Regions from separate parts of the Sodalis sp. C49 genome, predicted to be linked through region 2. Evidence: predicted binding sites of a transcription regulator. Region 2 holds the regulator's gene; each other region holds the start of a gene.
What was found. Region 2 encodes CRP, which controls carbon source genes, mostly activating them, when cyclic AMP is high. Its sites were predicted from a motif close to ATGTGANNNNNNTCACAT; they were not measured.
Positions count from the first base shown of each region.

Region 1: the regulator CRP is predicted to act here: its motif matches at 3,315-3,332, upstream of msrB (peptide-methionine (R)-S-oxide reductase MsrB).
Region 3: the regulator CRP is predicted to act here: its motif matches at 1,973-1,990, upstream of psiE (phosphate-starvation-inducible protein PsiE).

Region 1 is NZ_CP163303.1:1,154,102-1,162,175, reverse strand. It holds gene ABUK12_RS05130 (MipA/OmpV family protein) at 1-93, shown strand, start outside; gene ABUK12_RS05125 (aldo/keto reductase) at 183-1,037, shown strand; gene ABUK12_RS05120 (D-hexose-6-phosphate mutarotase) at 1,152-2,024, opposite strand; gene gapA (glyceraldehyde-3-phosphate dehydrogenase) at 2,112-3,107, opposite strand; gene msrB (peptide-methionine (R)-S-oxide reductase MsrB) at 3,458-3,871, shown strand; gene ABUK12_RS05105 (YeaC family protein) at 3,960-4,232, shown strand; gene pncA (bifunctional nicotinamidase/pyrazinamidase) at 4,307-4,942, opposite strand; gene ansA (asparaginase) at 4,956-5,972, opposite strand; partial or broken gene sppA (signal peptide peptidase SppA) at 6,070-7,922, opposite strand.
Region 2 is NZ_CP163303.1:4,187,859-4,195,932, forward strand. It holds gene ABUK12_RS18755 (bifunctional acetylornithine/succinyldiaminopimelate transaminase) at 1-1,044, shown strand, start outside; gene ABUK12_RS18760 (YccS/YhfK family putative transporter) at 1,061-3,133, opposite strand; gene crp (cAMP-activated global transcriptional regulator CRP) at 3,187-3,819, opposite strand; gene ABUK12_RS18770 (hypothetical protein) at 3,987-4,175, opposite strand; gene ABUK12_RS18775 (OsmC family protein) at 4,135-4,557, shown strand; gene ABUK12_RS18780 (phosphoribulokinase) at 5,190-6,059, opposite strand; gene ABUK12_RS18785 (YheU family protein) at 6,164-6,406, opposite strand; gene ABUK12_RS18790 (LysE family translocator) at 6,528-7,130, shown strand; gene ABUK12_RS18795 (ABC transporter ATP-binding protein) at 7,136-8,074, opposite strand, start outside.
Region 3 is NZ_CP163303.1:4,643,766-4,651,839, reverse strand. It holds gene ABUK12_RS21035 (GlxA family transcriptional regulator) at 1-302, shown strand, start outside; gene ABUK12_RS21030 (hypothetical protein) at 507-1,355, shown strand; gene psiE (phosphate-starvation-inducible protein PsiE) at 1,516-1,914, opposite strand; gene ABUK12_RS21020 (OsmC family protein) at 2,163-2,594, opposite strand; gene ABUK12_RS21015 (methyl-accepting chemotaxis protein) at 3,164-4,990, shown strand; gene ABUK12_RS21010 (SDR family oxidoreductase) at 5,006-5,743, opposite strand; gene ABUK12_RS21005 (cupin domain-containing protein) at 5,885-6,793, shown strand; gene ABUK12_RS21000 (RcnB family protein) at 6,794-7,279, opposite strand; gene ABUK12_RS20995 (hypothetical protein) at 7,428-7,793, shown strand; gene ABUK12_RS20990 (RNA polymerase sigma factor) at 7,793-8,074, shown strand, end outside.

The DNA.
Region 1 (8,074 bases), 2.5 Mb from region 2:
TATACCCGGTTGAGCGATGAAGTGAAAGATAGTCCGATGGTGAATGCCAGCGCGACGACGCTTATCGGGGTAGGGATGACCTACCGCTTTTAAATGGTGCGCACCATGCTTCATTGGGGTGCATTTATGCGCGGGCGCACCAATCAGGTGCGCCCGCGGTGTTTTATACAACAGGAGGAACTATGGCCAGTAAACAGGTGATTTTTCCCGATGGGCATACCCTGCCCGCGATAGGTCAGGGCACCTGGTATATGGGCGAACGGTCCAGCGATATCCAGGCTGAGACGCGCGCGTTGCAGTATGGACTCGACCTGGGGCTGAGCCTGATTGATACCGCCGAAATGTACGCCGACGGCGGCGCGGAGCGCGTGGTGGGCCGGGCGATACATGGCCGGCGCGAAGAGGTGTTCCTGGTGTCGAAGGTCTATCCGCAGAATGCCGGTGGCGCCAAGGCGCAGGCGGCATGCGAAAACAGCCTGCGCCGTCTGCAAACCGATTATCTTGATCTGTATTTATTGCACTGGCGCGGCGGCATTCCGTTGTCCGATACCATCGCCGCCATGGAGACGCTGCGCCAGGCGGGAAAGATCAAACGTTGGGGCGTGTCGAACCTGGACGTGGCGGATATGGAGGAACTGTGGTCGCTGCCGGGCGGCGATGCCTGTATGACGGATCAGGTGTTGTACCATCTGGCCTCGCGCGGTATTGAGTACGATCTGCTGCCGTGGTGCCAGGAACGGGGAATGCCGGTGATGGCATACTGTCCGCTGGCGCAGGCCGGCAAGCTGCGTAACGGGTTGATGGACAATCAGGCGGTACAGCGTATCGCCGGCGAACTGGCGCTTACGCCGGCCCAGGTGTTACTGGCATGGGTGATACGGCGTCCGGGGGTGATTGCTATTCCCAAGGCGGGAAGCCGGGCGCATGTGAAGGAGAATGCCAGGGCGCTGGAGGTGGTATTGAGCGCGGCGCACCTTGATGAATTGGATCGCGCGTTTCCCGCGCCCCAGCGCAAAACCCATCTGGATATCGTCTGATCTTAGCGACGACCCGAGAGGACCGGCCCGGCCCCACCGGCACGCTTTCCCGGTAACAGGTTCGCTGCAGTTTAGCGTGGGCGGCCCTGGCCGCCATGGGGCCGTAAGCCGCGGTCAGGCTTTACGTAGGCTGATAACCGTCGCCAGGCGCGCGGGGGCGGCCGGCGTGGCTACCAGCGGTTTATTGACGCGAGCGGTTTCCACGCAAACATAGGTTTTATAGCCCTCGTCCGTGATATCGCTGATTTTTTTCGCCAATTCCGCGCCGGGATTCCAGGCTACCACGTCGCTGTAGTGGTGATGATGGATTTCGATGACGCGTTTATTGCCCCGGTCGTTAATCAGGCTGATGTCCTGCGGGTGGGTATATACCCGATCCACTTCGCCGCTGAACGTGACGTCGCCCTGCTGTTGCGCGGTAACGCCGCCGTTCACCTTGTCGATATAGCTGTTGCCCAGTCCGCTTACGCTGACGTCGTTAATATCCTTGATATTAAAATAGCTGTGCAGGGCGGCGGTGTTCTGGAAATCGCCTTTGGCTTCCAGTTCGATGCTGCAGGTGCGGCCCAGGACAAATGTCGCGGTCAGGGTAAAGGGTTTCGGCCAGTATTGCTCGGTAACGGCGCTGTCGTGCAGGCTGAGGGACAGAGTGACCTGCTGATCGTTTTCCTGATGGACGTCGAGATGCCAGGGCAGGATACGCGCAAAACCATGGTTGGGACTGGCTACCTTGCCGAACCAGGGCCAGCAGACGGGCACGCCACCGCGAATGGCCACGCCATCCTTGAATTCGCTGCTGTCGCTTAACCACAGCACCGGTTCTTCGCCTGCGGGCTGCCAGGCCACCAAATGGGCGCCCTGCAGGGTAACCGCCGCCTTGACGCGCGGATGATCGATGACGATAACCGGCAGTTCATCCATCTGACGCAAGCTGATGGAGGATGAGAGCTGCTCTTTGACGGGTAACGCAAAAACAGAGTTATGCATACATGAGCCTTGTGAAGTTAAGCATTGGAATCAAATAAAAAGGGCGACATTGCTGTCGCCCCATAAGCCGTTCTTTATCGACAATGATTACTTGGCGATATGGGAAATCAGATCCAGTACTTTATTGGAATAACCCGTTTCGTTATCGTACCAGGCTACCAATTTTACAAAATTCTTGTTCAGCGCGATGCCGGCTTTGGCGTCAAATACCGACGTCAGTTTTTCGCCGTTGAAATCGGTGGAAACCACGTCTTCATCGGTGTAGCCCATTACGCCTTTCAGTTCGCCTTCGGACGCTGCTTTCATCGCTGCGCAGATTTCTTCATACGTTGCGCTTTTTTCAATGCGCGCGGTTAAATCGACAACGGAAACGTTCGGGGTCGGAACACGGAAGGACATGCCGGTCAGTTTACCGTTCAGCTCGGGGATAACTTTACCCACGGCCTTGGCGGCGCCGGTTGAGGACGGAATGATGTTCTGGGACGCGCCGCGGCCGCCGCGCCAGTCTTTATGGGACGGGCCGTCGACGGTTTTCTGCGTTGCGGTGGTGGCGTGTACGGTGGTCATCAGCGCTTCAACGATACCGAATTTATCGTTAAGGACTTTGGCCAGCGGCGCCAGGCAGTTGGTGGTACAGGAAGCGTTGGACACGATATCCTGGCCATCATAGGATTTATGGTTCACGCCCATGACGAACATCGGGGTATTGTCCTTGGAAGGGCCCGTCAGGACCACTTTCTTAGCGCCGGCGGTGATGTGCTTGCGGGCGGTTTCGTCGGTCAGGAAGATGCCGGTGGCTTCTGCAACCACGTCAACGCCAACGTCACCCCATTTCAGGTTAGCCGGATCTCTCTCAGCGGTAACACGGATGGTTTTGCCGTTTACAACCAGATGGCCGTCTTTCACTTCCACGGTACCGTCGAAACGACCGTGAGTTGAATCATACTTCAGCATGTAAGCCATATAGTCGGCGTCTAACAGGTCATTGATGGCGACGATTTCGACATCGTCACGTTCCTGCGCAGCACGGAAAACAATACGGCCGATACGGCCAAAACCGTTGATACCTACTTTGATAGTCATATATTCCACCAGCTAATTATTAGTGAATAAAAGGTTACTTGTAAACTTACAAAAACCTCGCGCAGCGTCAAGCGGAATCGTGTCAATTATTGCTGCAAATCAAACGTAATCACACCATTTGAACGTAAATTGTCCGTTCCGCCGCCCGCACAGCTACGAATAAGATGGGGGCCGTAGCCCGCCATTTAAACTGCACCTGGCAGCTAAATGTGACATGCATCACACTTACCGCTCACGTCGTTTCTCGCCCTCTAGTTTAAGCTAAAAATCATCCCGGTGTTGTTAATTATTTGTTATAATAAGCCGGTTCAAAACCCTTATCATTCATTCACCGCCTGAGAATCGCACGTATGGCTAAAAATGATCCCGATCGCATCGTCCCCGACCATCTGACCGATATGCAGCGCCACGTCACGCAGGAGCGGGGCACCGAGCCGCCTTATAGCGGTAAGTTGCTGGAAAATAAGCGCACCGGCCAGTACCACTGCCTGTGCTGCAACGCGCCGCTGTTTTTTTCTGCAACCAAATATGACTCCGGCTGCGGCTGGCCGAGTTTTTACGAGCCGGTTAACGAGTCCGCCATCCGTTATCTGGACGACAACTCCCATGGTATGCATCGCGTGGAGATCCGCTGCGGCAATTGCGATGCCCATCTTGGGCACGTATTCCCGGACGGGCCGCAGCCCGGCGGCGCCCGTTTTTGCGTTAACTCCGCTTCGCTGCGTTTTAAGGACCAGGAAAATGGCGAAGAAATCGACGGCTGATTCGCACGTAACACACCCGCGCGTATCGCTGCCGGCGGAGGCAAGCTTTATCGATTCAGCTAATTATTCTTATGATAAGGAATAAATCGTGGACGTTGATGCGCTACTGGCTAACCTGACGCCTGACATCTACCAGCGCCTGAAAACGGCGGTGGAACTGGGCAAATGGCCCGACGGCGTTCCCCTGACCGCCGAACAAAAGGATAACTGCCTGCAAATGGTGATGCTGTGGCAGGCCCGTCATAATCATCAGCCGGAGCATATGAGCATCGGCACCGACGGGCAAATCGTGATGAAAAGCAAGCGCGAGCTGCTTGAGGAACTGACCGGGCGACCGGTGGCGCGTATCAAGCCCGAATAGCGCGGCCACCCCGGCAGGCGCTGCCGCGTCACCATGCCGGGAAACGCCTATCCTTCGCCGGCGCCGCTTCGCGCTCAGACGCCGCGCATCATCTCATCCAGGGTCACCAGCCTGGCGCCGTGGCGGCGCATTTCCTCCAGCGCCCTTTGGCTGTCGCCGGCGTCCAGGTTGACGCCGCGGCATCCTTCGGTGAGCACGTCGGTGCGATAGCCCAGCGACAGCGCGTCAAGCACGGTGAACTTTACGCAATAGTCGGTCGCCAGCCCCATCACCGTCAGATGGGTGATATCCAGCGCGCGCAGCCAGTCATCCAGCTCGGTCTGCTGGCGATGGCCGTTATCAAAAAACGCGCTGTAGCTGTCTATCTCGGGCTGGCGGCCCTTGAGGATCTTCTTATCAATCCATTGCTGATGCAACTGCGGGTGCAACTGCGCCCCGGGGGTATCCTGTACGCAGTGCACCGGCCACCATACCTGGCTGAGACCGTCCAGCATGCCGGTATCGCCCACCCGGGCGCCGGCGTTGACCGCAAAACTGCCGTGCTGGCGTGGATGCCAGTCCAGCGAGGCCGCCACCGGGAAACCCGACCGGCGGCAAAAGGCCATCGCCTGGTTGGCGACGCTTATCACCGCGTCTCCCTCGGCGACCGCCAGCGCGCCGCCCGGGCAAAAATCATTTTGTAAATCGATCAACAGTAAGGCGCTGTTCATAGATCTCTCCCGTTCACTCTTTAACGGTTAACTCCCCGCGCAGGTTTTGCTGCATCAGACGGCAAATATCGGCGGCCGGCAGCGACTGGCTCAATAAAAAGTGCAGTTTGGTCAGGGTGGCCTCGACGGTCATATCAAATCCGCTGATAACGCCGGCCCGCGCCAGGGCGTTGCCGGTAGCGTAGCCGCCCATATCGACCCGGCCGGAAAAACATTGGGTCAGGTTGACCACGATGCTTCCGCGCGCCACCGCCTGGCGCAATTCATCCAGCAGCGCCGGGTGCTGCGGGGCGTTGCCCACGCCGTAGGAGCGCAGGATCAGCGCTTTCACCGGCTGGCGTAAAAAATTGCCCACCACATCGGCGGAAATGCCGGGATAAAGCGTGACCACCCCGACCGGCTGCGGCGTGATCGGATGACTGATAAGCACGCCGTCGCCCCCGGGCGGCAGCGGGGAGGCCATGCGGCGTATATGGATGCCCGCTTCCAGCAGCGGCGGCAAATTGGGTGAGGCAAACGCGTCGAAACCGTCGGCGTGGGCTTTGGTGGCGCGGTTGCCGCGAAACATCTTATTGTTAAAAAACAGGCTGACTTCATTCACGGGATAGTTGGCCGCCAGGTACAGCGCGTTGAGCAGATTGGTCTGGCCGTCGGATCGCAGTTCCTCCAGCGGGATCTGCGATCCGGTGACGATCACCGGCTTATTCAGGTTTTCCAGCATAAACGACAGCGCGGAGGCGGTGAACGCCATGGTGTCCGTGCCGTGTAAAATAACAAACCCATCATAGCGATGATAATTTTCCGCGACATCCTGGGCGATATGTTGCCAATCGTCGGGCGTCATATCGGAGGAGTCGATCAGCGGCGTGTATTCATGCACGGTGAAATCGGGCATTTCCGGGCGATAGAATTCCGGCATCAGGGCCAGCTGACGCTGCAGATGCCCCGAGACCGGGATATAACCGTTTTCGGAACGTTGCATACCAATGGTGCCGCCGGTATACGCAACATAAATGGATTTTTTTGACATGAAGGGACAGGCGTTGACGGGATAATACGCTAATTATACGTCCTGCAGGCAATAACACCAGCCCCGGACGGGGCTGGTATCGGTTGGGGCGGCCAGGTTATTGGACGTCACCGCAGGTAAGGCAATAGGCGTAACGGTTCTGGGGGTCGTTCAATTTCGGAAACGCGTTGGCCTGGGTGGAAAACAGGGCGGAAACCTGCGCGGCCGGCGCCGGCAGGAACGCCTGGATCATGACGGGCAGATGCGCATAAACCGCGGCGCTGGTTTGCGACATGACCATATCAAGCAGGCTCGGCTCATCCAGATACCAGTTCAGGTAGTATTGCTGTAATTTCGCCAGTTCGGCCGCTTTCGCCACCGCGTCGTCAAAATCCCCCAACTGATCGACCAGGCCGTTGGTCTTGGCATCGCTGCCGACCCAGACATGACCCTGGGCAATCTTATCGACCTCCTCGGGAGATTTGTTCCGCGCCTTGCCCACAAGCGTAATAAAGTTCTTGTAGCCGTTCTCGATGTTGAGCTGCATCATCTGCGAAAATTCCGGCGGCAGCGCCTTGGTCATCGACAGATCGGCCAATGGCGAGGTGGCGACGCCATCGGTATGGACGCCTATGCTGCCCAGGGAATCCTCGAAGGTGTTGATAACGCCGAAAATACCGATCGAGCCGGTGAGGGTGCTGGGACTGGCGATGATGTAGTTGGCCGGGGTGGAAATCCAGTAACCGCCGGATGCGGCCATGCCGCCCATGGAAACCACCACCGGTTTACCCGCGCCGCGCGCCGCCTCGAGCTCGGAACGGATCATCTCGGAGGCGCTGACGCTACCGCCGGGACTGTTAACCCGCAAGACGATGGCCTTGACATCGGGATCCAGCCTGGCGTCGCGGATCTGGCCGGCGGTCGTGTCGCCGCCGACCGACCCCGGGGTTTCCGGGCCGTCGATAATGGCGCCGTTGGCGAAAATCACCGCAATCTGGCCGCCTTTTTGCGGTTGCCGCGGCGTCTGGTAATCATAAATACTGACGGCGTTAAACGCGTTTTTTTGCTTGTTCCAGCCAAAGGCCTTGGTCATTTCCGCTTCGATGCCGCCACACGGGAGGCCACGGTATCGACCCACTTATTCGCCAGCGCGAACTGCGCCGTATCGCCGTCGACGGACCGCAGGCCGGCCACCATCGCCTGGGCGCCGGGGAACAGCTGATCAGACGTGATCTGGCGGTTTGCGGCCACGGTATCTACATAGTGCTGCCATAACTGGCCGAGCCAGCGGCTGTCGGCGTCACGGGCGGCGGGGGACATATCATCGCGCAGGAACGGCTCCACGGCGGATTTATAGGTGCCGACCCGGAAAATATGGGTATTGACCTTCAATTTATCCAGCAGTGATTTGTAATACAGATTATTGGTGGCCAGACCATGAAGATCCACCGCGCCCTGGGGCGTAAGGTAGATTTTATTGGCGAAGCTGGCCAGGTAGTACTGCGCCTGGTTGTAGCTGTCGCCGGCGGCATAGATCGGCTTGCCGGAGTCGCGGAATTCGCGCAGCGCCTTACCGATATACTGCAGCGAGGCCTGGTCCGCGCCGGCGAAATCCTTCAGCGAAAGCACCAGGCCGGTAATGTTGCCATCGGATTTTGCCTGGCGCAGCATATCCACCACGTCAAACAATGAGTTTTCCTGCAAACGGTTACTGGATGCGCCCAGTAATTCACGGCCGATTTGCCGTAATTTATTATTGACCGACGGCTTTTCGACCACCACCCCGGTAAGATCCACCAGTAGGGCGCCTTTGCCCGGCTCCGGCGCCGACCGGTGCAATTGCAGGTAAATACCTACGCAGACGACAATAATGAAAATAAGAAACAGGTTCAGGATAAATTCGCGGATGAAATTTAACAAACGCCAGCACCATCTGAAGGGGCCGGATATTATTCGCCACAATGTGCGCATGTGTGCTCCATAAAAACTACGTGTGCAGGAATCATAATCTAAAATCAACTCAGCAACGTTTAACCATCAACGTTACGATGGCTGAATAGTCGTCACAATGCCGATGAGAGTGTGTTGTCAGGTATCCTAAAGATCCCCCCGCTAAAAGTCAG
Region 2 (8,074 bases):
GCGCTGGTCGCGGCGCTGAAAGCCCAGGGCGAAACCCTATGGCACACCAGCAACGTCTTTACCAACGAACCGGCGCTGCGCCTGGCGCGCAAGCTGATTAACGCCACCTTTGCCGACCGGGTGTTTTTTGCCAACTCGGGCGGCGAGGCCAATGAAGCGGCGTTTAAGCTGGCGCGTCACTACGCCATTACCCGCCACAGCCCCTATAAAACCAAAATCATCGCTTTTCATAACGCGTTCCACGGCCGCACGCTGTTTACCGTTACCGTGGGCGGGCAACCAAAATATTCCGACGGCTTCGGGCCAAAACCGGCGGATATCGTCCATGTGCCTTTTAACGATCTGGCGGCCGTCAAGGCGGTGATGGATGATCATACCTGCGCCGTGGTGGTGGAGCCGATTCAGGGTGAAGGGGGCATTATGCCCGCCACGCCGGAATTCCTGCAGGGCCTGCGCGATCTGTGCGACCAAAATCAGGCGCTGCTGGTGATGGACGAAGTGCAGTGCGGCATGGGGCGCACCGGCAAGCTGTTTACCTATATGCACTATGGCGTAACGCCGGATATTCTGACCACCGCCAAGGCGCTGGGCGGCGGTTTCCCCATCAGCGCCATGCTGACTACGGAAGAGATCGCCTCGGTGATGAAAGTGGGCACCCACGGCACCACCTATGGCGGCAATCCCCTGGCCTGCGCGGTATCCGAGGCGGCGCTGGATGTGATTAACCAGCCGGAAGTCCTGGCGGGCATTAACGAAAGGCACGATCGTTTCGTCAGCGCGCTCCAGGCGATTGACGACAAATATCAGGTATTTTCGGATGTGCGCGGCATGGGCCTGCTGCTGGGCGCCGAACTGCGGCCGCAGTTCCATGGCCGGGCGCGCGAGTTCCTGCACGCCAGCGCCGCGCAGGGCCTGATGATCCTCAACGCCGGTCCGGACGTCATCCGTTTCGCGCCGTCGCTGGTGGTGGAGTTCGCCGATATCGAACAGGGCATGGCCCGGTTTGAACAGGCGGTGGCGCAGGTTATCGCCGCCAAACCCTAAGGCGCGCGGCGGGAGACTAATGGCTTAACCGGCGCGCCAGCCAGTTGCCGTGCTGCGGCCGCTGGCGCCAGGCTACCGATGAAATCGTATGCATCACGCCCAGATGGAACAGAATACGCCGCAGATGGCGTTCCATCAGGGTGCCGGGCAGCTCCGGCGTTTCGCCGGCGGCGTCCATCACCGGGCTGTCTGAGCTTGGGCCGTCATATTCCAGCCGTTGCTGGCAGCGCTGCAGCGCCACCTCGCAAGAGGCCAGGTACTTTTGCGCCAGCGTCGGCGTCAGCATGTAGTGATCCCGCGCCAGGATGGTCATGGCATTGATGTGCTCGACGATGAACTGGCTATGGGTCACCCATAAACGCATATCGGTCAGATAGCGCGAATTAAACGCCGGCTCCCGCATCGCCTGGCTAAGCGACGTAAACAGCGCGTTGTGCGCCTGGTTGACCTTCATGCGCGCGTAGGCCAGCGCCGCCGGCTCGGGGGCGGGTTGCAGCAGCAGTCGCAGCGCGTCCTGGTCCCGCTCCAGCGCCAGATGGGCGTTTTTGCGCAGCATACCGCTTTGCCACTGCGGCCATAACCACAGCATGCCGCCGAACGCCAGCATACAGCCGATCAGCGTATCCACCAGCCTGGGCACCAGGAAATGCGCGCCGTTCAGCGACAGTAGCTGCAACGTATACACCGCGGTCACCGTCATGCCGATCATCGCCAGGCCGTAATTTTTGCGCAACACCAGGTAAGACGCCAGCGTCAGGAACAACATGCACAGCAATACCGTGCCGTCGCTCAGCCTGAATTGCAGCGTGCCGGCGGCAATCACCAACCCCGCCAACGTGCCCAGGGCCCGATGCTGGATCCGCACCCGGGTGGCGTTATAGCCGTTCTGGCTGACAAACATCACCGTCATTAAAATCCAGTAGGGTTTGGGGAGATCCAATACCAGCCCCAGGCTGCTGCCGATGGCCAGCATAATCCCAAGCCTTGCCGCGCTGCGCAGCGCCATGGATTTAAAGGAACAGTAGCTGACCAGCGCATGCCAAAACGACAGCCGCTGCTGGTTGTCGGCCATCAGGTCGCGGCGGTAAAGCGGGCGCTGGGTACGCAGCAGCCGGGCGATACGGCTGAAATGGTAATAACAAAACTGTCCGACCGGATTATCCGGATGCCGGTCGGCAATTTTTTCCAGGGCCGACAGCGCGGTGGCCATGTTAAAACGCCCCGGCTGCCGGTGATAGAGAATATCATCCGCCAGTACCCGCAACCGCGCGGCAATCAGCCGGGCGTTATAGCGGATAACCGCCTCGGCGTGGCTTTGCGCCACCAGTTTTTGTACTTCGTCCGGCTGGTGCAGGCTGACGGCGATATGCTCCTGCAAATCCAGCGCCACCTGGAAAGAACGCAGCAGGCGTTTGTACTGCAGCTGATCATTGGCCGACAGCATATAAAGCTGCTGGTATACCTGGGCAATCAGATCAATCACCGCCTGCTGGCGGGCAAACAGCGGCGGCAGGGCGGTTTCCGGATCGGTATGCTGTGTCAGCAGGGTATATTTCGCCTCGATATAATCCGCCAGCTCCCGATACAGCAGGCTAAGCGATTCCCGCATCGGCTGCTCCTTCCACAACCGGAACCACAGGGCGTTGAACAGCCCGTACCAGGCGGTGCCGGCAATATACAGCAGCGGCGGCACGGCGGGCGGCACATTGCCGGCCAGCCCCAGGGTAAAGATGGCGGCGATAAGCGCGGCGGGCAATAAACGGCCGTGCAGCGGGCTGATTTCACCGGTAACGCCGAACAGCAGCGCCAGGCCGAGCATCACCAAGGGCAACGGCACCGGCACGGCCAACAGCACCTGGATCAGCACGCTGCTCAGCGCGAACAGCACGCCGCCGACGGCCAGTCGCTTGAAAAACCGTTTATGCAGGGTATCGAGGCCGGCGATATTGCAGCAGGCAGGGACCAACGAAAACAGCAGGCCGTTTTGCAAGCTGCCGAATAACAGGCCGGCGGCCACCGGCAGGCATAGCACGATGGTTTGCCGCAGGGCATAGTTTACTTCAGGGTGGTAGATTAACCGGCGCCACATACTGTCAGCAAAAAAAGCGTGGTACGAAGCACCACGCCTGTATAACGGGGCTATCAGCGCGTGCCGTAAACAACAATGGTTTTACCGTGCGCGGATATAAGATTTTGATCTTCGAGCATTTTAAGAATACGTCCTACCGTCTCGCGGGAACAGCCGACAATCTGGCCGATTTCCTGACGGGTGATTTTTATCTGCATGCCGTCGGGGTGGGTCATGGCGTCGGGTTGTTTCGCCAGGTTCAACAGGGTTTGCGCTATGCGTCCGGTAACGTCCAGGAATGCCAGGTTGCCGACTTTTTCCGACGTTACCTGTAAACGACTGGCCATTTGCGCCGACAGGCGCATCAGGATATCCGGATTCACCTGAATCAGCTGCCGGAATTTTTTATACGAAATCTCGGCGACTTCACAGGCGGTTTTCGCCCGTACCCAGGCACTGCGTTCCTGACCTTCCTCGAATAGGCCGAGCTCACCGATGAAATCTCCCTGGTTAAGATAGGAGAGAATCATCTCTTTGCCTTCTTCATCCTTAATCAGCACCGCCACGGCGCCCTTAACGATGTAGTAAAGCGTTTCAGCCTTTTCACCCTGATGTATAAGTGTACTCTTCGATGGATACTTATGAATATGGCAATGAGACAGGAACCATTCGAGAGTCGGGTCTGTTTGCGGTTTGCCGAGAACCATTCGCTGTTATCCTCTTTTGTCATCGCTATCCCAGGTTCGGGACATCGTATTCCCTGTTACGGCGCTTGTATTATTCACTCTGACTCCGCGTTTAAACGGAGCGACGTAAGGGAACTTATTAGGGTCTGGTAATGTGATGTTCCGATCGATCTCTTGCCCTTTCATTATCATGAGGCCGATCCAGCCTTGTTTTTAGCATAGGTTTGAAGCAGTGTCTTCTGTTGTCTTGCTTCAGCATGAAGTATGTTCAGTAACATTGCCAGTTTTCCAACAAAAATGTAGTCTGCTGGAAAGCTTTTCATCAGGAGTATCATAATGCAGGCACGGGTCAAATGGGTAGAAGGGTTGTCTTTCATGGGCGAATCCGCCTCGGGCCACCAGGTTTTGATGGATGGGAACGCGGGCGAAAAAGCGCCCAGCCCAATGGAAATGGTATTGATGTCGGTCGGCGGCTGCAGCGCCATTGATGTGGTATCGATTTTACACAAAGCGCGGCAGGACGTCCGGGACTGCGAGGTCAAACTCACCTCCGAGCGCCGCGACGAGGCGCCGCGCCTGTTTACCCATATCAACCTGCATTTTATCGTCACCGGCGCCGGGCTGACCGACAAGGCGGTGGAGCGGGCGGTGACGCTATCGGCGGAAAAATACTGCTCGGTCTCACTGATGCTCGGCGCGTCGGTCAATATGACCCACAGCTTTGAAGTGCGCGACGAACACCACGCCCCAGCCGCCTAACCGGCCCGCCAACACCGCACTCCAACCCGGCGTGTTCAAGGGAGAGCGCGCCAATGGGGTCGAATCGGGCATGGTTTCTCTGCCCGACCGAGCGCCCCATGGCCCGGTATGCCCGCCAACACCGCGCTCAAACCCGGCGTGTTCAAGGGAGAGCGCGCCAATGGGGTCGAATCGGGCATGGTTTCTCTGCCCGACCGAGCGCCCCATGGCACGGTATGCCCGCCAACACCGCAGCGAATCCTGGCGTGTTCAAGGGAAAGCATGCCGATGGGGCCGAATCGGGCGTGGTGTTCCCGCCCGACCGAGCGCCCCACGGTATGGTAGGCCCGCCAACACCGCACTCAAACCCGGCGTGTTCAAGGGAGAGCATGCCGATGGGGTCGAATCGGGCGTGGTGTTCCCGCCCGACCGAGTGCCCCACGGTATGGTAGGCCCGCCAACACCGCAGCGAATCCTGGCGTGTTTAAGGGAGAGCATGCCGATGGGGTCGAATCGGGCGTGGTGTTCCCGCCCGACCGAGCGCCCCACGGTATGCTAGGCCCGCCAACACCGCAGCGAATCCTGGCGTGTTCAAGGGAAAGCATGCCGATGGGGCCGAATCGGGCGTAGTGTTCCCACCCGAGGCCTCGAGTTTACTTAATTTCCTTTCCTTCCAGCAACTGCTGTACCAGCGGCCCCATTATCAGCTCCATCGCCAGCCCCATCTTGCCCCCGGGCACCACCAGCGTATTAATATTGGAAATAAAGGAGCCTTGCAGCATCGCCAGCAGGTAAGGCAGGTCGATATGCGCCAGGCTACGGAAATGAATAACGACAAAACTTTCGTCAAGTGAGGGAATCGCCTTGGCGGCGAAAGGGTTCGACGTATCGACGGTCGGCACCCGCTGGAAATTGATATGGGTGCGGGAAAACTGCGGCGTGATGTAGTTAATATAATCCTCCATCGACCTCACCACCGAATCCATCACCGCCTCGCGCGAATGCCCCCGCTCGCCGGTATCGCGCACCAGTTTCTGGATCCACTCCAGGTTGACGATGGGCACCACGCCCACCAGCAAATCCACGTGCTTCGCCACGTCATGGCTATCGGTTACCACGCCGCCGTGCAGCCCCTCGTAAAATAACACGTCCGTCGGTTCCGGCAACGCCTGCCAGGGCGTAAAGGTACCGGGGATCTGGTTATACGGCACCGCCTCGTCATACGTATGCAGATATTTACGCGACTGGCCGCGGCCGGTATCGCCATACTGATGAAACGTATGCTCCAGCAGGCCAAAGTTATTGGCGTCCGGACCAAAGTAGCTGATATGGCGCCCTAAATCCCGCGCCTTGCGGATCGCCATATCCATTTCCGGCCGGGTAAAGTGATGAAAGCTGTCACCCTCCAGTTCGGCGGCGTGGATATTCAACTGCTGGAATATTTTACGAAACGCCAGGCTGGTGGTGGTGGTGCCCGCACCGCTGGAACCGGTAACGGCAATAATGGGGTGTTTTGTCGACATGGTAACCCTACGCTTGGTTGAATTGCGGCGTGAAGAAGTGCGCCCGGCATCAAGGCCCAGAAGTGAGTGTTAGCATATTTAGCGCTTAGGGGCCAGGGGCTTCGCTATTCGCCCGGCGTATCTCCGGCCTGGTCATTAAACCGGCCGCGCGGCATGATATTGATATTTTCATGCAGTTCCGACCAGACCACCACCGCCTCGCCGCTTATCAACTGGCGTTTTACATCCTCGACCTTTTGCGCCAGTGATTTCTCCTGCTCGCCATAATCGGTGCCCTCACGCAGTACAAAGGACTCGATCAGGTTATAGAGCGTGTCAGGATCGATTTGTTCCCAGGGAATAATCACGATATTGTGTCCCGATAGTCAATAAATCAAGGTGTTGAGTAAATTTCACCTGTTATGCCTTGTACATCCCCGTGCGCACTGGTAGCTTCATACGCGTTATTTTACGGGGAGCCGCCAAAACGTGGAACTGAGTCTTTTTCTGTCAATGCTGGGGTTTCTCTGGGTGGCCGCCATTACCCCTGGCCCTAATAATATGCTGCTTACCGCCTCGGGCGCCAATTTTGGCTTCTGGCGCTCGATGCCGCTGATGATCGGCATCATGCTCGGCATGCAATGTATCCTGCTGCTGGTGGCCTTCGGCATCGGCGGCCTGATCACGCTTTATCCGTCCCTGCATTTTATGCTGAAGGTGGCGGGCAGCCTTTACCTGCTGTGGCTGGCCTGGAAAATAGCCACCGCCGCCTATGAAAAACTGGAAACCGACGCGCCGCCCCCCCGGCCCATTCCCTTCTACCAGGGCGGCCTGCTGCAATTCCTTAATCCCAAGGCCTGGCTGATGGCGCTGGGCGCGGTGGCCAGCTTCAGCCTGAGCGGCAGCGCCTATATCACCTCCGTCGGCGCCATCAGCGTCGGCATCGTCAGCGTCAATATCGTCTCCGGCGTTATCTGGCTCGGCTTCGGCACCCTTATCGGCCGGCTGCTGCGCAGCAAACGCGCCTGGATCGCTTTTAACGTCGCCATGGGCCTGCTGACGGCGGCCTGCGTATTGCTGATCTGGCGCTGACGCGCTTATTGCGACTCGAACTCCCGGGTCAGGGTCTCCAACTGTTCCTGGGCGTCCAGCCACGCCATTTCCGCCTCTTCCAGCTGCGATTTAACCTTGGCCTGCTGTTGCAGGGCCAGGGCCAGGTCCGCTTTACGGCTGATATCATACAGCGCCGCGTCGGCCAGTCCGGCCTCGATGGCCGCCAGCTCCGCGCCACGTTTTTCCATTTGCTGTTCATAACGGGTAATGGACTTGCGCAACGGCTGGGTCTGATTGCGGAAATCCGCCTCGCGCCGCTTCTGGTCTTTCCTGGCCTGAGCATTATTGGTCTGCGGCGCCGGGGTCTCGGTATCATTGCCGTCCTGCGCCGCCGCCTGGCGCTGCTGATCCACCAGCCACTGCTGGTAATCCTCCACATCGCCGTCAAACGATGCGACGCGCCCGTCATGCACCAGATAAAATTCATCGGTGGTGGAACGCAGTAAATGCCGGTCATGGGACACCACCACCAGCGCGCCGTCGAAATCTATCAGCGCTTCGGTCAGCGCCTGGCGCATATCCAGATCCAGATGGTTGGTCGGTTCATCGAGCAGCAGAAGGTTGGGACGCTGCCAGACAATCAGCGCCAGCACCAGCCGGGCCTTTTCGCCGCCGGAAAAACGCGCGGTCGGTTCGGTCACCTTATCGCCCCGGAAACCAAACCCGCCCAGATAATCGCGCAGCGCCTGCTCATACTCCTGCGGCGCCAGCCGGATCATATGCGCCAGCGGCGATTCGTCGGCGCGCAGGAACTCCAGCTGATGCTGGGCGAAATAACCCAGCTTGATGCCTTTCGCCAGGCCGATGGTGCCGGACTGCGGCTCAAGGGTGCCGGCCAGCAGCTTGATAAGCGTCGACTTGCCGGCGCCGTTGCGTCCGAGCAGGCCGATGCGCGAACCGGGCACCAGGTTAAGCTTGATGGA
Region 3 (8,074 bases), 460 kb from region 2:
GCTGGGCCGTCGCCCATCTCGATGAGGTGAAAAAGGTGAAAACCCTGGCCGATCATATGCAGCTCAGTACCCGGCATTTTACGCGTCTCTTCCAGGAGGCGCTGGGAGTGGCGCCGGCGCGCTGGCTGGAGCAGGAGCGGGTGGCCAAAGCGCGCGACCTGCTTGAATCCAGCCGTCTGGCGCCGAAGGAAATCGCCGCCGCCTGCGGTTTTTCCAGCGTGGATATTCTGCGGCGCGCCTTTTTACGGCGGCTGAAAACCACGCCCACGCAATATCGCCGCTATTATATCGGCCTTGATTGAGCGCAAGGGCAAACCCGCCTGCGCGCGGCCACACCAACGTCGCTACCGCCTAATCAACACGCCTGGCAAGTCCTCCGGGGCAATCTCCTACAAAATTTCAAAGAATAGCGTTCAATCTCTGTACTGATTAAGCGCTTTATCAAAGACACCGGTGATTTATTATACCCACACTCTTTTTATCAGGTGAAACTCAACGGCGGGCGCATGAACAATATCAATTCAACATCCTCTTCCTCCGATACCGCCATAAATGATGTCGCCGCCGCTCGGCAAGCCGGGCCGTTCAATCCGGCATTCGGCTTAAGCGTAACCAATGTCCCGCGGCCCTTTACCGCAATGCGCAGCCCCATACTCCGCCACCAGGAAGGTCCCCCGGCAAAAATCCATAAACCAAACTTCGCCGATGGTGATAATACCCCCGGCAAGGGAAACCCAGGTTTCGCCTGTCGTTCATATGAATGTTTAAAACAAGAACTGCATAAAAAATATTATGATATAAGCGTTTTGCTGCCGCATGAAAAACACCTTTATCTGCCGATTTTGCTCGACGGCGATAGCGGGACGATAGAACTGCTCAAAAATACCACCCTTATCGATGATAGTGATAACCCTGCTTTAAACTTTCACGCGGCATCCGGCAGGCTGTCCATTACAACTGTCACAGATAAAGATGATAATGAATTTAACGATATCCCGTTAAAACTGATGGACCAAATAAATATGCATTATCCTATATTAGGTAATAATTTCTATGCATCTTATTATTGTGAGCCAAATAAAAAGCAAAAAATGTATAAACTGATATTCCCTAAGAAAAATTTTACGGGGGAAAATTTTTATCTGACGTTGGAATGCGCAAATACGGTATTTAATGCCGCATCGATCAATAAAAAATTTTATATTTCATTGGTTATAATGCATTTAAGTAACTATCTAAAGCACGCCGGCTTGCCTGAGCTTAATCATGATGTTATTGACAAATTATTGCAGGGATATCCGTCATTGGCCAATAGCGGCAAGGGGATTTTGCAATGCTTAGCGGCCTATTACTGAAGGCTCCTTGCCCTACCCTCGCCCACCAATGCGCCATGGCGCGTTTTTATCATGTAAAAGCAGGCCGGATGATGTCCGGCGCCGGCACGTTTTCATCCAGGCGACGATCGCCAGGCTTGGGGGAAGCGCTAATCATGGGCAGTCCGCATCACTGACGGGGCTATTCGCGCTTAAGCCGGTTACTGTTGACCAGCCACAGCGTTACCACCAGGATTAATATGGCGGCCGAATAATACAGCGTGTCCTGCGGATCTTTATGATCGACGATAATCAGGCGGATAATCGCCGTGATGCCGATATAGACAAAGTAGCGCAGCGGAAAGTGATACCCGGACTGGAAATACTTCACAATCAGGGCGATAAACTCAAAATACAGAAAATAAATGACGATGCCTTCAATCATCTGGTAGTAAGACGCCAGTTCGCCGTTTACCAGCAACACCCTGGCCAGAAGAACGGTTTCCTTACCCATAAAAACGATCAGGATCGCCGCCAGGAACAGCAGGCCGATATTCAGGATCATTTGCAGCACGGTCGCTATACGCATACCGGTAATCATACCCATACCTCGTCGTGATAGTTTCCTTACGGAAAGACCGGTAAGCATAGCATGATTTTTGTGATGAATATCACATTAAACCAGCGCATCCGGGTACTTGCCTTCAGGCGAGTAAAGGAAGAGCAAGGGGTTTGGCGGCGCGGCGAAACGCGGTATGCGGCGTAGGGAGGGGAAACCCACTGCGTGGTAAAGCGGTGGCGCAAACCCCGCCCTGATAGACGGGGTGCGGATCAGGTCGTGCTGCCGATTCAGTTTTTTAACTGGTAGGTCAGCGTAATGTCAGCCTTTAGGACCTTGGACACCGGGCAGTTTTCTTTTGCCTGCTGGATAATGGCGTCAAATTCCTGTTTATCGATCCCTGGCACTACCACGCTGCTGTCCAGGGCGATTTTAGTGATGCCGTAGCCGCCGCCCACCTTATCAAGGGAAACATCGGCTTTGGTATCAATACTCTGCGCAGTATATCCCTTCTCGCCCAGCATCAAGGATAGCGCCATGGAAAAACAGGCCGAGTGGGCGGCGCCGATAAGCTCTTCGGGATTGGTGCCGGGTTTGCCTTCAAAGCGGGTATTGAAGCCATAGGGTTGCTGGCTTAAGGCGCCGCTTTCCGTGGAGATGGTGCCCTTACCCTGCTTGATATCGCCTTCCCAATGTGCCTGTCCGTGTTTATGAATAGTCATCTGCATCCTCCTGTTTGTTACCCATAGGCTTTTAGTATAGCTACTCTTGCCGGAGGTGGGGAAATCCCAGGCCAATGCGGTCGGGTAGGCGACGTGACATCCACCCGGTTTATTTTTTCGCTCTTTTGTGAAAGCGGCTATTCTATTTCCGCCATGCGGCAGGCGAAAAATAGATGCCCTGTTATTTTATTAAAAAAATAGCGGTAATTATTTCCCAACGTTCATTTGCAATCGGTAAGCCGAGGCATTACCCGTCAAGATTGAGTCATCATCATCTCTTGGACAGTTGCACTATTTTTTTCAGGCATCCGCATATCAGCACGGGCAAAAGACAAAATTTGGGCTTAACGCCATCACGCAAAGCACAGGGTGGCATGAGCGAATCCCCATAATTTCCACAACAACCGCCCTACCGCCGCCGCACCACTCCGCATCGATATTTTTACTGTCCATTCGCTCATTCCGCGGAAAATAACCTAAAGAAGCGGAAAAATTTGCCGATAGCTACGCAGGACATTTATCTCAGGTATTACACAGTTTGATTTGTGACATTTATATGGGAAACAGAAATGACAAGTTTAATAAGTAAAATAAATAGCATTAAAGTGTCACATAAACTTTTTTTAGGCTTCGGCATTGTCTTATTACTGGTCGTTATTGCATCAGGCCTTAGTGTTCAACGCTTCAAGGAAATTCGCGATATTTATGAAAAGACCAATCTGGTTTATAATATAAATATTGATGTTTTCCAGGTTAAAGTCAACCGCGTTAAATACCTTTACTCGTCCGACGACGCGGTGCGTAAAGTCATGGCCGGCTTTATCGATGACGCCGCCGCGCTCACCCACCAAGCCCAGGCACTGTCATGGGATAAAGAATCGATGGCAAGCCTGGATAGCATTGCCCTTTATCTGGGAGATTTTAATAAATCTCTGGAAAACATGGGTGTTTTTTCCAAAAAGATGGTTGCCATCCGCGCCCAGCTGGACGATCTCCATAACCAGGACGCCATAGGCCCCTTTAAAACCGCCTTGCTAAACCAGACGTTTGGCACCGATATGGATAATCAACTCAATGATTTTGTATTAGCCTTTATTTTAATTAAAGACAACTCCTTTAATTTGCAATTAAAAGGCACCGATGAGGCATTAGCCTTGCTGCAAAAAAATTATGCGGATGCAGAGAAAAAATATAACGACTTAGCGATCAGCCTCGCACCGGAAAAGAAGCCTGACCTGGATGCTTTTTGGAGCTACTTTGGCAAGTATAAAGATATCAGCCAGAATTACTATGCCGATTATAAGGATTTAAATGCGGCGGAAAATGGCGTAAAGCTTGCCGGCGATAAGAGCAGCGCTGCGGTCAAAGTCATTATTAATATCGTGAAAGAAAAAAATGACGCGCTGGCGTATGGTTCTTCAAGCATGACCATTATCATCGGCCTGATTGCGGTGGTCTTCGGTATTCTCGTCTCCTGGTATATCACCCGGCAGATTACCCGGCCGGTGCTGAAAAATCTCGCGGTTGCCGAGCGCATTGCCGACGGCGATCTCACCGCGTCGATAACGCCTGAAAGTCATGATGAACTGGGCCAGCTTACCGCCGCCATGGCGCGCATGAACGCCAAACTGCGCACCATCATTTCCGATGTGCGCGACAGCGTCGGCACCGTGGCCTCGTCGGCGGCCAAAATCGCCACGGGCAATACCGACCTGTCTTCCCGCACCGAGCAACAGGCCGCCGCCGTGGTCGAGACCGCCGCCAGCATGGAAGAGCTTACCTCAACGGTGAAAAACAACGCCGACAACGCCAGACATGCCAGCCAGATCGCCGGCGAAGCCACCCACAATGCCCATCAAGGCGGCGAAGTGATGAAAAATGTCGTCAGGACCATGGACGACATCTCCCTGAGTTCGAAAAAAATCACCGATATTACCGCCGTCATCAACAGCATCGCTTTCCAGACCAATATCCTGGCGCTTAACGCGGCGGTGGAAGCGGCGCGCGCCGGCGAGCAGGGCCGTGGGTTCGCGGTGGTGGCCAGCGAAGTACGCAATTTGTCGCAACGCAGTTCGCAGGCGGCGAAAGAGATCGCCACCTTAATAGGCGAGTCCGTCTCGCGCATTGACGTGGGCACCAAACTGGTGGCCCAGGCCGGCGATACCATGGAGCAAATCGTCGCCTCGGTTTCGCGCGTCAACGACATCATGGGCGAGATTTCCTCGGCCTCGGAGGAGCAAAGCCACGGCATCGAACAAATCGCCCGGGCGATCAGCGAGCTGGATACCACGACCCAACAGAACGCCGCTCTGGTCACCGAGTCCTCGCTTGCCGCCAACACGCTGGAAGACCAGTCGGCGGTGCTGGAGGAACTGGTTGCCAGCTTCCGTTTATAGCGGCCGCCTTGCGGGTTAACCCTGCGCGGTGGGACGCACGATAATCTCGCCCACATCCACATCGGCGGGCTGTTCAATGGCAAAGGCGATGGCGCGCGCTATCGCCTCAGGCGCAATGCCGAACGTGTTCATGGACTCTTCGATCCGGGCCTTGACGGCCGGATCGGTGATGGTCTGCGCAAAGTCGGTACGCGTCATACCGGGAGAGATGACCGTGACCCGCAGCGTTTCCCCCGCCTCTTGCCGCAGCCCTTCGGAGATGGCGCGCACCGCCATTTTCGTGCCGGCATAGACCGCCATGGTCGGTACGATACGATGCGCGGCGGTGGACGCGGTGTGGACAAAATGGCCGAAACCCTGGGCGCGGAACACCGGCAGCGCGGCGGCAATACCATACAACACGCCCTTGATATTAATATCGATCATCGCCTCCCAGTCGTCTACCTTCAGTTCGTCGAGAGGTGAAATCGGGCCCACGCCGGCGTTGCCGATCAAAACATCCAGCTTGCCATACCGTTCGCACGCCAGGTCGACAATACGCGCCACATCGTCGCGCCGGGTGACATCGGTTTGCAAACAGGCCGCGTCGCCCCCCTCGGTTCGTATACGGGTTGCCAGCGCCGCCAGCCGCTCCGGCCTGCGCGCGCCCAGCACCACTTTAGCGCCGCGCGACGCCAGCAGCAGCGCGGTCGCCGCGCCGATACCGCTGCCCGCGCCGGTAATAATCACCACTTTACCGTTGATTTGCGACATGAATACGCCTCCACCTAATTCGCCATCAAAATCGGCGCGGCCTTGCCGGGCCACGCCGGGGACAGAAGGCATCATGGCGCCCGCCGGCCGATTAATCTATAATCAATTCCCCGCTATTTATCATCGATCGTACGGAATGTTATGGACCCGTTGTCGGATGTGTTTTCCCTGTTGAAAGCTAAAAGCCTACTTTCGGCGCGCATTGAGGTGCACGGTCCCTGGGCGATGCGTTTCTCCGGCCTGAGCCATATCAAATTCGCTGGCGTGTTGGAAGGATCATTCTGGCTGTGGAGTGAAGACGGCATGCCGCCCGTGCATATCATGACCGGTGATTTTTATTTGCTGACGCGCGGCCAGGACTATTGCACCGGCAGCGATCCCACGCTGGCGCCGGTTGATGGCCGGGAGGCCCTGGCGAAAAACCTTGGCGCAGACGGTATCGCGCGTTATGGCGACAGCGGCGAGAAGGTGAGCGCGGCGGGCGGACGTTTTATTTTTGCGCACGACACCGGCACCCTGTTATTGAAGCTACTGCCGCCGGTGGTTCATGTGCCGGCGGCGTCAGCCAGCGCCGCGCCGCTGCGCGCGGTGCTGGAACTGCTGCGCATCGAGACCGAAGCCTCACGCCCGGGGGCCGCGGTGGTGGCCACCAATCTCGCCAATATGGTGCTCATCCAGATCCTGCGGGCGCACCTGGGGTCGGGTATGCAAGCGCCCGGCTGGCTGGGCGCCCTGGCCGATCCGCAGATCGGCGCGGCGCTGGGCCTGATGCACGCCGATATCGCCCGCCGCTGGACCGTGGGGGAACTGGCGGCCAGGGTCGCCATGTCGCGCACCACGTTCTCGCAGCATTTCAGGCGGCTGGTCGGGGTGCCGCCGCTGCAATATCTTATCGAGTGGCGCATGGCGGTGGCGGGCGACGCCCTGCGGGCCGGCAAAAGTCTGGCGGCGGTGGCGGACAGCGTCGGTTACGGTTCCGATACGGCATTTAGTTCGGCGTTTACGCGCACCACCGGCCAAAGGCCGGGGCGTTACCGGGCACAAAGGTAGTCAGTTATTACTGAAAAAGATATCGCCCGATTCGGCTTTGAGAATTTTGCCGGTGTCATTGGTGATCAGAAGGTAATTGCCGCTGGCATAAGTCCAGTGGCTATTCTCTACCGGAGCGGGTAAATGGCGCTTTTGCCATTCGACAATTTCATACTGCTTGGTGAGGTATTTAGCCGGTACCGTATCGCCGATTTGATGCTCTTTATCATCGATAATGATTTTATTGAGCTCGTAGGACGGGGGCGCGGCGGGCTGGGGCTGCGTAAGCTCCGGTTGGGGTTGCGTAAGCTGCGGCTGCGCCGAATCCGATTGCGCGGGTGCCGGCGCCTGTTCAGGCTGCGCCGGCTCCTGCTGCGGTTGTACCTGTTCCTGCTGCGGCGCAACGGCATCCTGCTCGCCTTCCGCCCGTACGGGGGAAACCAGGCTGAGGCTGCCGGCCAGTAATCCCGCCGTAAAGAGTAAAACTTGAGTCCTGCTGCGCATCATGTCTCCCGCTGTAAATGCTGTTTTATCAAAATACTTACACTACAGACAATACGGAAGGTAGTGTTGTTCCGTACATGGGTCGCGCACGGCAAATATTTTCGCCGCTGATTCGTCTACCTCTGTATCTGAACAATGTGGAGTAGACAACATGAGAGATCGTAAGTTAAAGATATTGGTTATGGCCGTTGTGGCTATCCTCGCGGTTACCACGCTGGTCATGCTGCTGTGGAACGCGCTGCTGCCGGTAATATTCGGCGTAAAGAGCATTGGCTTTTTCCAGGCGCTGGGGCTGCTTATCCTCTGCAAAATCCTGTTTGGCGGTTTTGGCGGCCGGGGCATGTTCGGCCGCCGGGGCCAGGAAATGCGTGCGCGCTGGATGGCGATGAGCCCCGAGGAACGCGAGGCGTTTATTAAACAGCGCGGCATGGGCCACCGGCAGGGTCCCTGGCATGGCCACTGCCATCCTAGGGATCGGGGCAATGAACCGCGCGCCGACGATAACGGCCAGGCATAATGACTAACGCCGCGGACCGGCGCCACGATCTGCTGGCCGCGCTGCGCGGCTGCCAGCAGCGGCTGCGGGCGTTTATTGCCGGGCGCACCGGTAACGTCGCCGATGCGGAAGATGTGTTCCAGGAGATAAGCTATCAGCTGATCAAGGCCGATAGCTATCTTCATCCCATCGAGCAGGTCGCCGCCTGGCTGTATCGCGCCGCGCGCAATGAGCTTATCGACCGGTCGCGTAAAAAGCGCGAATTATTGCTATCCGACGATATGGACCAGGAATGGCCCGCC